Regions from separate parts of the Cellulomonas sp. GbtcB1 genome, predicted to be linked through region 1. Evidence: riboswitches for the same ligand, from Rfam matches in the RefSeq annotation. Region 1 holds a riboswitch; the other holds the start of a gene.
What was found. Region 1 has a riboswitch for ZMP and ZTP ahead of glyA (serine hydroxymethyltransferase). Riboswitches for the same ligand answer to the same signal wherever they lie in the genome.
Positions count from the first base shown of each region.

Region 1 (5,263 bases):
CAGGCGATCTGTGGACAGCTCGTACACGGAGCAGGCGTTGCCGGTCCACCGCTCGACACCCACGGTGATGTCGAGGAGCAGGTGCTCCGCCTGGTCGGCGGCGACATCGTCGGGGGTGAGCACCACCAGGTCGACGTCGCTCCGCCGGTCGCTCGTCCCGCGTGCGACCGAGCCGTAGAGCGCGACGGTGGTCCGAGCCGCGCGATCCGGGCCCAGGTGCTCGACGAGGAGAGCGACGAGCCGTTCCCGCAGCGCGTCGAGGGTGTGCGCCGCGAAGCGGACCGCGGCCTCGATGGCGGGCCAGGCGAGGTGCTCCCGGTTCGCACGGTAGAGCACGGCGTGCGACGACCGGGCGGCCAGCACCGTGCCCTGCTCGACGAGTCGCCCCAGCGCCGCTCGTACCCCGGGGTTCGACGACCCAGGGACGAGGTCGGCCACGCGGGACCCGGTCAGCGGCGCCTGGGCCCTGCTGAGGACGACGAGCACCCGCCCCTCGAGGCTGGGGACGACGGCGGAGATCGGGTCGCTCAGGTTCACGGGTGACCTCGCGGTCTACTACTTTTTCATCAGGTCTGATGAAAAAGTATCAGACCCCGGTCAGCGGAAGACGATCGTCCGGTGCCCGTCGAGCAGCACCCGGTGCTCCGCGTGCCAGCGCACCGCGCGGGCCAGCGCCCGGCGCTCGACGTCCTGGCCCAGCGCGACCAGGTCCGCGACCCCGCGGGTGTGGTCGACGCGCTCGACGTCCTGCTCGATGATCGGGCCCTCGTCGAGGTCGCCGGTCACGTAGTGCGCGGTCGCGCCGATGAGCTTCACGCCGCGGTCGTGGGCCTGCGCGTAGGGGCGCGCGCCCTTGAACGACGGCAGGAACGAGTGGTGGATGTTGATGACCCGCCCGGCCAGCGCGCGGCACAGGTCGTCGGACAGGATCTGCATGTACCGGGCCAGCACGACGAGCTCGACGTCCAGCTCCTCGACGAGCTCGAGGAGCCGGGCCTCGGCCGCCGCCTTGGTGTCCTTCGTGACGGGCACGTGGTGGAACGGGATGGCGTAGAACGCCGCCAGGTCGGCGAGCGCGGTGTGGTTCGACACCAGGCCGACGATGTCGATCGGCAGGCCCTCGGACCGCTGCCGGAACGCGAGGTCGTTCACGCAGTGCGCGGCGGTCGAGCCGAGCAGCAGGGTGCGGACCTTGCGGCCGGCGACGTCCAGGGACCAGTCCATCGAGAACCGCGGGGCGAGCGCGGCCAGGGCCTGCTCCAGCTCCTCGCGGGTCCGCTCGGCGGCGACCTCGACGCGCATGAAGAACAGCCCCGACAGCGGGTCGCCGAACTGCTGCGACTCGGTGATGTTCCCGCCGTGCTCGGCGAGCAGCCCCGCGACGGCGGCGACGATGCCGGGCTGGTCGGGGCAGGACAGCGACAGCACCCAGGAGGTGGCCGCAGGGGTCGAGGTCGTCACGCAGGGGAGGGTACCCGCGCGCGACGCGCGGCAGCCCGGGGCGTCCGCGGGCCGGAGGTGTCCACCGGGTGGAATCCGGGCGACATCGGGACCTCCGGGCTGTCGACCTCGCGCACGTCCTGAGACGATGGGGGCATGAGCGACACCGAGGTGACCATCCGGCCCATCGCCGACGCCGATGCCGGCGAGCTCCTGACGCTGCGCCGCGCGGCGTTCGTCACCGAGGCCCAGCAGTACGACGACCCGCATATCCCGCCGCTGACCCAGACCCTGTCGGAGCTGCGCGCGGACCTCGCGGCCGAGGGCGTCGTCACGCTGGGCGCCTGGGCCGGTCACCGCCTGGTCGGCTCGATCCGCGTCGTGCTCGAGGGCAAGAAGGCCACGCTCGGCCGGTTCGCGGTCGCGCCCGACCAGCAGGGCCACGGCATCGGGACGCAGCTGCTGCTCGCGATCCTGCCGCACCTGCCGGAGGACGTGGAGGAGATCTGGGTGTTCACCGGGCGCGACTCGGTGCAGAACCTCGCGCTGTACGAGAAGCACGGCTACACGCACGAGCACGACCAGACGGTCGGGGACCTCACGTACGCGTACCTGCGGCGGATCCTCGGCGAGGCCGACGCGGAGGCGCCCGCCTCGGCGTGATCCTCGTCCCGCGACCGGTCCGCGGACGGCCCGCCCCGCCCCGGCGGGGACGTTGCTAGGCTGAACCGGTCGCGACTGGCGCACAGGTGGGTCACCACCGGGGAGCGACGCAGCAGCACGACGTCGGGTCGGACGCCTGGGCCCCGCGGTCACCCCACACCATCGATCGGTGTGCGGTCGACAGACCGCGCCCGCCGACTGCCGAGGAGACGCATGAGCGCCGAGAACACGCCCCTGCTCGACCAGAACCTGTCCCAGGTGGACCCGGAGATCGCGGCGGTCCTGGACGGGGAGCTCGCCCGCCAGCAGGGCACGCTCGAGATGATCGCGAGCGAGAACTTCGTCCCGCGCGCCGTCCTGCAGGCGCAGGGCTCCGTGCTCACCAACAAGTACGCCGAGGGCTACCCGGGCCGCCGGTACTACGGCGGCTGCGAGCAGGTCGACATCGCCGAGACCCTCGCGATCACCCGCGCCAAGGAGCTGTTCGGCGCCGAGCACGCCAACGTCCAGCCGCACTCCGGCGCGACCGCGAACGCGGCCGTGCTGCACGCCCTCGCCAACGCCGGCGACCGCATCCTGGGCCTCGAGCTCGCGCACGGCGGCCACCTGACGCACGGCATGAAGATCAACTTCTCCGGCAAGCTCTACGACGTCGGCGCGTACGGCGTGAACCCGGACACCTTCCTCATCGAGCCCGAGGCGATCCGCGAGGCCGCGCTCAAGCACCGCCCGGCCGTGATCATCGGCGGCTGGTCCGCCTACCCGCGGCACCTCGACTTCGCCGCGATGCGCGAGATCGCCGACGAGGTCGGCGCGAAGCTCTGGGTCGACATGGCGCACTTCGCCGGTCTGGTCGCCGCGGGCCTGCACCCGTCGCCCGTGCCGTATGCGGACGTCGTGTCGTCCACCGTGCACAAGACGATCGGCGGCCCCCGCTCGGGCTTCATCCTGAGCCGCGAGGAGTACGCCAGGAAGATCGACTCCGCCGTGTTCCCGGGCCAGCAGGGCGGCCCGCTCATGCACGTCATCGCCGCCAAGGCCGTGTCGTTCAAGATCGCGGGCGGCGAGGACTTCAAGGACCGCCAGCAGCGCACCATCGACGGCGCGCGGATCATCGCCGACCGCCTCGTCTCGCCCGAGGTCGCGGCCGCGGGCGTGTCCGTGCTGACCGGCGGCACCGACGTGCACCTGGTGCTGGTCGACCTGCGGAACTCGCAGCTCGACGGCCAGCAGGCCGAGGACCTCCTGCACGACGTCGGCATCACGGTGAACCGCAACGCGGTGCCGTTCGACCCGCGCCCCCCGCGCGTCACCTCCGGCCTGCGGATCGGCACCCCGGCGCTCGCGACCCGCGGGTTCGGCGACGCCGAGTTCACCGAGGTCGCGGACATCATCGCGACCGCGCTGACCGCCGGTGCGTCCGCCGACGTCGAGGGCCTGCGGGCGCGGGTGGCCAAGCTGGCCGACGCGTTCCCGCTGTACCCCGGCCTGCAGCAGTACTGACCGGGGCCGCGACATGACGGCGAAGACGCTCGACGGCAAGGCCACGGCCGCCGCGATCAAGAGCGAGCTCAAGGAGCGGGTGGCTGTGCTCGCCGGGCGCGGCATCACGCCCGGGCTCGGCACGCTGCTGGTGGGGGAGGACCCGGGCTCGGTGTCCTACGTCGCCGGCAAGCACCGGGACTGCGCGGAGGTGGGCATCGCCTCGATCCGCGAGGACCTGCCCGCCGACGCCTCCCAGGAGGACATCGAAGCCGCGGTCCAGCGGCTGAACGAGGACCCGGCCTGCACCGGGTTCATCGTGCAGCTGCCGCTGCCGCGCGGCATCGACACCAACCGGGTGCTCGAGCTCGTGGACCCCGACAAGGACGCGGACGGCCTGCACCCGACCAACCTCGGGCGCCTGGTGCTGCGGGTCAACGAGGAGATCGACTCCCCGCTGCCCTGCACGCCGCGCGGCATCATCGAGCTGCTCACCCGGCACGGGGTCTCCCTCGCGGGGGCCGACGTGACCGTCATCGGGCGCGGCACGACGGTCGGGCGGTCCATCGGGCTCCTGCTGACCCGGCGGGCCGTGAACGCCACGGTGACGCTCACCCACACCGGCACCGCCGACCTCGGCGAGCACACCCGCAACGCCGACGTGATCGTGGCCGCCGCCGGCGTGCCCGGGATCCTCACGGCCGACCTGGTGAAGCCGGGCGCCGTGGTGGTCGACGTGGGCGTGTCGCGGGTGTCGGACCCGGAGACGGGCAAGAGCCGCATCGCGGGCGACGTGGACGCCGGCGTGGCCGAGGTGGCCGCGTGGGTGAGCCCGAACCCCGGCGGGGTGGGGCCGATGACGCGCGCAATGCTGCTGGCGAACGTCGTGGAGTCCGCCGAGCGCCAGGCCTGACGGCACGCATCGCCGACGCCCGGGTGGGCGGCCGGTCCCACGGGGCCGGCCGCGCACCCGGGCGTCGCGCTTCCGGCGGGGCGTCACCCGGCGTTCGGCGTGCGGGGTGCAGTGCGAGGTCGTCACCGCCAGCCGAGGTCGGCGGTTGCGGCCACGGCGACCGGTGCGGAACCGCCGACCTCGGGCGGAACCGCCGACCTCGCGGGGGTCTCAGGTGCGGCGGGCGCGCGAGGCCGCCGCGCGGCGCAGCGCGGTGTCCGCGCGACCGGCGCGGTGGCGCGATCGGTGCGAGCGGCGCGGTGGCGCGATCGGCGCGATGGCGCGGTCGGTGCGATCGGCGGTCGCGCGTACGCAGGTCACCGGCTGACGAGGGAGCCGGACAGGGGTGTACCGCGGGGTGCCGCGTCAGTCCGGTGGGGCCGTCGTGGTCGCCAGGATCGCGCCCGCCGTGGTCGCGTCGACCACGTCGGCCAGCGGGGCGTAGAGGCGGATCGCGTCCAGGGCGCGGGCGTGGCTGGCGTCGTCGGCGCCCGCGCACGCCTCCGCCACCACGCGCACGGCCACGCCGGCGTCGGCCGCCGGGAGCGCCGTCGACAGCACGCAGCAGTCGGTCGAGACGCCGGCGAGCAGCATGGTGTCGCCCGGGCGGACGTGCGCCGCGAGGTCCGGGCCCCACTTGCCGAAGGTCGTCGCGGTGACGACGGACGACGCCGCGGCGAGGGCCGCCAGCTCCGGGACGATCGCGTACGCCGGGGCGTCCTCGGG
Region 1 is NZ_JAGXJG010000039.1:31,048-36,310, reverse strand. It holds gene KVT14_RS13965 (nucleotidyltransferase domain-containing protein) at 1-537, opposite strand, end outside; gene purU (formyltetrahydrofolate deformylase) at 598-1,461, opposite strand; gene KVT14_RS13955 (GNAT family N-acetyltransferase) at 1,597-2,103, shown strand; ZMP/ZTP riboswitch at 2,165-2,252, shown strand; gene glyA (serine hydroxymethyltransferase) at 2,317-3,606, shown strand; gene KVT14_RS13945 (bifunctional methylenetetrahydrofolate dehydrogenase/methenyltetrahydrofolate cyclohydrolase) at 3,620-4,498, shown strand; gene KVT14_RS13940 (isochorismatase family protein) at 4,904-5,263, opposite strand, start outside.

Region 2 (5,263 bases), on a different contig from region 1:
GCCGGACGGACCGGGGCTGGGCCCGGCGGGGCCGGCCGGGCCCGGACCGGTCGGGTCGGCGGGGTCGGTCGGGTCGCCGCCCGCCGTGCGCCCGGGGGCGCCCGCGGCACCCCCGCGGCCGTCCGCGGCGGCGCGGTCGGACGAGGGCGGGGCGTACGGGTTGCTCACGCGGGCCATTCTCGCGCACCACCCGCGCACTGCCGCACCCGGACCCGCTCGCCGAGATGGCAACTCTCGGCTGCCGGGGAGCACCTAGGCGCAGCCGAGAGCTGCCATCTCGGCGGAGGTGGGGGGCAGGCAGGCGAGCAGGCAGGTCGGTGGGGGTGTGCCCGGGCGGTCGGGGCGCGCGATTAGGGTGTGCGGTCATGGCCGCCCCCGCTCCCAGCACCCCCGACGCGCCCCGACCCGCCACCCGCGCCGCCGGCCGGCTCGTCGTGCTGGTGTCCGGCGGCGGGACCAACCTCGCGGCGCTGCTCGCGGCGCACGACGACCCCGCCTACCCGGGCCGCGCGGTCGGCGTCGTCGCCGACCGCGCGTCGGCCGGCGGTCTGGACCTCGCGCGTGCCGCGGGCGTGCCGACCGCGGTCGTGGCGCCCGGCGACTTCGACGACCGCGCCGCCTGGGACCGCGCGCTCGCGGAGGCGATCGCGGTGTTCCGGCCGGACCTCGTCGTGTCGGCCGGGTTCATGCGGATCCTCGGCGCCGCGGTGCTCGACCGGTGGCCCGCCCGGGTCGTCAACACCCACCCGGCGCTGCTGCCCGCGTTCCCCGGCGCGCACGCCGTCCGGGACGCGCTGGCGTTCGGCGCGAAGGTCACCGGCTGCACGCTGCACGTCGTCGACGCCGGGGTGGACACCGGCCCGGTCGTGGCGCAGGTCGCGGTGCCCGTCGAGCCCGGCGACGACGAGGCCGCGCTGCACGAGCGGATCAAGGTCGCGGAGCGGCGCCTGCTGGTCGAGTGGGTGGGCCGGATCGTCGCGGACGGGCTGACCGTCGACGGCCGGACCGTCACCGTCGGCTAGGGCCGCACCCGGTGCGGGACCTCCGGCCCCTGCCGCGCGGCGAGGCGCCCGCGTAGCGTCGGGCCATGGGACACGCACGCGCGGGGAAGCACTGGTCCGAGCTCAGCACGCGTCGCAAGGTGGGCACGGTGGTCCTCACCGCGGCGCAGCTCGCGCTCACGGCCGCGGCCTACCGCGACCTGGCGAAGCGGCCGCCGGCGCAGGTCAACGGCCCGAAGGCCGCCTGGGGCCTCGCGATCCTGGTCAACTGGGTCGGCCCGATCGCGTACTTCGCCAAGGGCCGCCGGACGGACTGAGCCGCCGACGCCGGCGGCGCGGTCGGCTAGGCTCGTCCCCGGTCGTGACTGGCGTCGAGGTGGAACTGACCACCAGGGAGCGGCCGAGGCAGTCCCGCCGATGCACCGTCCGCCTGGGTGCGCAGGTCCCGAGCGGCACCCCCGTGGTGCCCGACCGACCACACGGAGGACCGCCATGTCCCACGCCCTGCCGCCCGTCGAGCCCGTCGCCGACCCGACCGCGGAGAGCACCCGCCGCCCGGTGCGCCGCGCGCTGCTGTCCGTCTACGACAAGTCCGGCCTGGTCGAGCTCGCGACCGCCCTGCACGCCGCGGGCGTCGAGCTCGTGTCCACCGGGTCGACCGCCGGGACGATCGCGTCCGCCGGCGTGCCCGTCACCCGGGTCGAGGAGCTGACCGGCTTCCCCGAGTGCCTGGACGGCCGCGTGAAGACGCTGCACCCGCGCGTGCACGCCGGCATCCTCGCCGACACCCGCCGCCCGGAGCACCTGGCGCAGCTCGACGAGCTGGGCGTCGCCCCGTTCGAGCTGGTCGTCGTCAACCTGTACCCGTTCACGCAGACGGTCGACTCGGGCGCGACCCCGGACGAGTGCGTCGAGCAGATCGACATCGGCGGCCCGTCGATGGTCCGCGCCGCGGCGAAGAACCACCCGAGCGTCGCGGTCGTCGTGGACCCCGCCCGGTACGACGAGGTCGTCGCCGCGGTGCAGGGCGGCGGCTTCACGCTGGCCGAGCGCACCCGGCTCGCCGCGCAGGCGTTCGTGCACACCGCCACCTACGACGTCGCGGTGGCGTCCTGGATGGGCAACGTCGCCACCACGACCGACGAGGTCGACGGCGTCAGCACCGGCTTCCCGGCCTGGGTCGGCGCGACCTGGGACCGTGCGGACGTGCTGCGCTACGGCGAGAACCCGCACCAGCGCGCCGCGGTCTACACCTCCGGGTACGGCGCGGCCGGGCTCGCGCAGGCGCAGCAGCTGCACGGCAAGGCGATGTCGTACAACAACTACGTCGACGCGGACGCGGCCTGGCGCGCGGCGCACGACCACGACGGCCCGGCGGTCGCGATCATCAAGCACGCGAACCCGTGCGGCATCGCGGTCGGCGCGGACATCGCGAACGCGCACGCGAAGGCGCACGCCTGCGACCCTGTCTCGGCGTTCGGCGGCGTGATCGCGGCCAACGGCACGGTGACCCGCGCGGCGGCGGAGCAGATCGCCGAGGTGTTCACCGAGGTCGTCGTCGCGCCGGCGTACGAGCCGGAGGCGCTCGAGGTGCTGAGCCGGAAGAAGAACATCCGCCTCCTCGTGGTCGAGGGCGCGCCGTCCGCGGGCGTCGAGCTCCGGCCGATCAGCGGCGGGCTGCTCATGCAGCAGGTCGACCGCATCGGCGCGGAGGGCGACGACCCGACGACCTGGACGCTCGCCGCGGGGGAGGCCGCCGACCCCGCCACGCTCGCGGACCTGGCGTTCGCGTGGCGCGCGGTGCGGGCCGTGAAGTCGAACGCGATCCTTCTGGCGGACGGCGGCGCGTCCGTCGGCGTGGGCATGGGCCAGGTCAACCGGGTCGACTCGTGCCGGCTCGCGGTCGAGCGGGCGAACGCGGGCGACGCCGAGCGGGCGCGCGGCGCGGTCGCGGCCTCGGACGCGTTCTTCCCGTTCGCCGACGGCCTCCAGGTGCTCCTGGACGCCGGCGTGCGCGCGGTCGTGCAGCCGGGCGGCTCGGTCCGCGACGAGGAGGTCGTCGCGGCGGCGGCCGCGGCGGGCGTGACCCTCTACCTGACGGGTACGCGCCACTTCGCCCACTGACACGGGGCGGTCCCGCACGAGGCCCACGGCTTCCGGCCGCGCCCCCCGAGATCTCGGGGGGTCGCGCCGGAAGGCGTAGGCCTCGTGCCGTCGGGGCCGCAGCCGGTACCTGCAAATCGTTGCAGCACCTTTCTGCAAGCGGATACAGTCGCAGGTAGCCGCGCTGCTGACGCTCACCCCCGACGATGGAGTCCTGTGATGACGCACGCCCGCAGGCGCCCTTCCGTGGCGCCCCGGACACCCCTCGAACCCCGCGGCGCCCGGCGCCGCGTCCTGGCCCTGCTGGCCGCCGGCGCGCTGCTGGTCTCCGGCGCCGCGACCGCCGGCGCGGACGACCCCGCGGACGCCGTGGCCGCCGACCCGGCGCCCACGTTCACCTCCGTGTCCGTCCCCGGCAGCCACAACACCGCGATGGGCTGCACCGGCGACTGGCAGCCCGACTGCGACGACGCCCAGCTCGCCGAGCGCCCCGACGGCGTCTGGGAGGGCACGTTCGCGCTGCCGCCGGGCGACTACGAGTACAAGGTCGCCCTCGACGGGACGTGGGACGTGGCTTACGGCGCCGGCGGCGTCGTGGGCGGCGCGAACGTGGCGTACACGGTGCCCGGCGACCCGGGGGGCGCGCCCGTCGACGTGACGTTCTACTGGGACCCGGTGTCCGGCGACTTCCAGAACACCGCCCAGGGGCCGGTCGTGACGCTGCCCGGCTCGTACCAGTCCGAGGTCGGCTGCCCCGGCGACTGGGCCCCCGACTGCCTCGCCACCTGGGCCAAGGACTCGGACGGCGACGGCGTGTACGAGTGGTCGACGACGCAGATCCCGGCAGGCTCGTACCAGGTCAAGGTCGCCCACGGGATGTCGTGGGACGTCAACTACGGCCAGGGAGGCGCGGTGGGCGGCGACAACTACACGTTCGCGACGTCCGACGGCGAGCAGGTGTCGTTCGCGTACGACGTCGCGACGCACCTGCTGGAGATCACCGTCGAGAACCCGCCTCTCACGGGCGTCGGGCAGCAGCGGGCGCACTGGGTGCGCGCCGACCTGCTCGCCTGGCCGCGCGACCTGCTCGGCGGCGCCGACCCGACGGACCTGACCTGGGCGCTGCACCACGCGGCCGAGGGCGGGATCGGCGTGACCGACGGCGCGGTGACCGGGCCCGCGGGCGCCGGCGAGGTCCCGCTGACCTACGACGCCGCGGGGCTGCCCGCGGACGTGCGCGCCGACTTCCCGGCGCTCGCGGGCGCCGTCGCGCTCCGCGTCGCGCCCGGGACGGACGCGGCCGCGCTGCTCACCGGCGAGGTCCAGGTCTCCCAGGCGGACGCGGACGGGCTGACCGCCCTCACCGGCGTCCAGGTCCCGGGCGTGCTCGACGACCTGTACGCCTCGGCCGCCGACGCGGACCTCGGGGTCACCTGGTCCGGCGGCACCCCGACCTTCCGGCTCTGGGCCCCGACGGCGCGGGACGTCACGCTGCTGACCTGGGCGCCCGGCGCGGACCTCGCGACCGCCTCGACCCGCGTCGTGACCACCCGCGCCGCCGACGGCACCTGGTCCGTCACCGGTGACCCCTCATGGTCCGGCGCCCGCTACCGGTACGAGGTCGAGGTCTACGTGCCGTCGACCGGCCGGATCGAGACCAACGTCGTCACCGACCCGTACGCCGTCGCCCTGACGCTGAACTCCACGCACGCCGTCGCGGTCGACCTGACCGATCCGGCGTACCGCCCGGCGCTGTGGGCCGACACGGCCCGGCCCGTCGTCGAGCGGGCCGTGGACCACACCATCTACGAGCTGCACGTCCGCGACTTCTCGATCGCCGACCAGACCGTGCCCGAGGCCGAGCGCGGCACCTACCTGGCGTTCGCCCGGGACTCGGACGGCACCGCGCGGCTGCGCGAGCTCGCGGACGCGGGGCTGACCACCGTGCACCTGCTGCCGACGTTCGACATCGCGTCGATCGAGGAGGACCGGGCCGCCCAGGCGGTGACCGGCGACCTCACGGGGTTCGGCCCGGCGGGCACGGAGCAGCAGGCCGCCGTCGGCGCGATCCGCGAGCGCGACGGCTTCAACTGGGGCTACGACCCGTGGCACTTCACCGCGCCCGAGGGCTCCTACGCCACCGACCCGGACGGCGGCGC
Region 2 is NZ_JAGXJG010000071.1:14,171-19,433, reverse strand. It holds gene purN (phosphoribosylglycinamide formyltransferase) at 366-1,022, shown strand; gene KVT14_RS18330 (PLDc N-terminal domain-containing protein) at 1,088-1,318, shown strand; ZMP/ZTP riboswitch at 1,353-1,444, shown strand; gene purH (bifunctional phosphoribosylaminoimidazolecarboxamide formyltransferase/IMP cyclohydrolase) at 1,494-3,125, shown strand; gene pulA (pullulanase-type alpha-1,6-glucosidase) at 3,351-5,263, shown strand, end outside.
Region 2: another riboswitch for ZMP and ZTP. It lies ahead of purH (bifunctional phosphoribosylaminoimidazolecarboxamide formyltransferase/IMP cyclohydrolase); the one in region 1 lies ahead of glyA (serine hydroxymethyltransferase).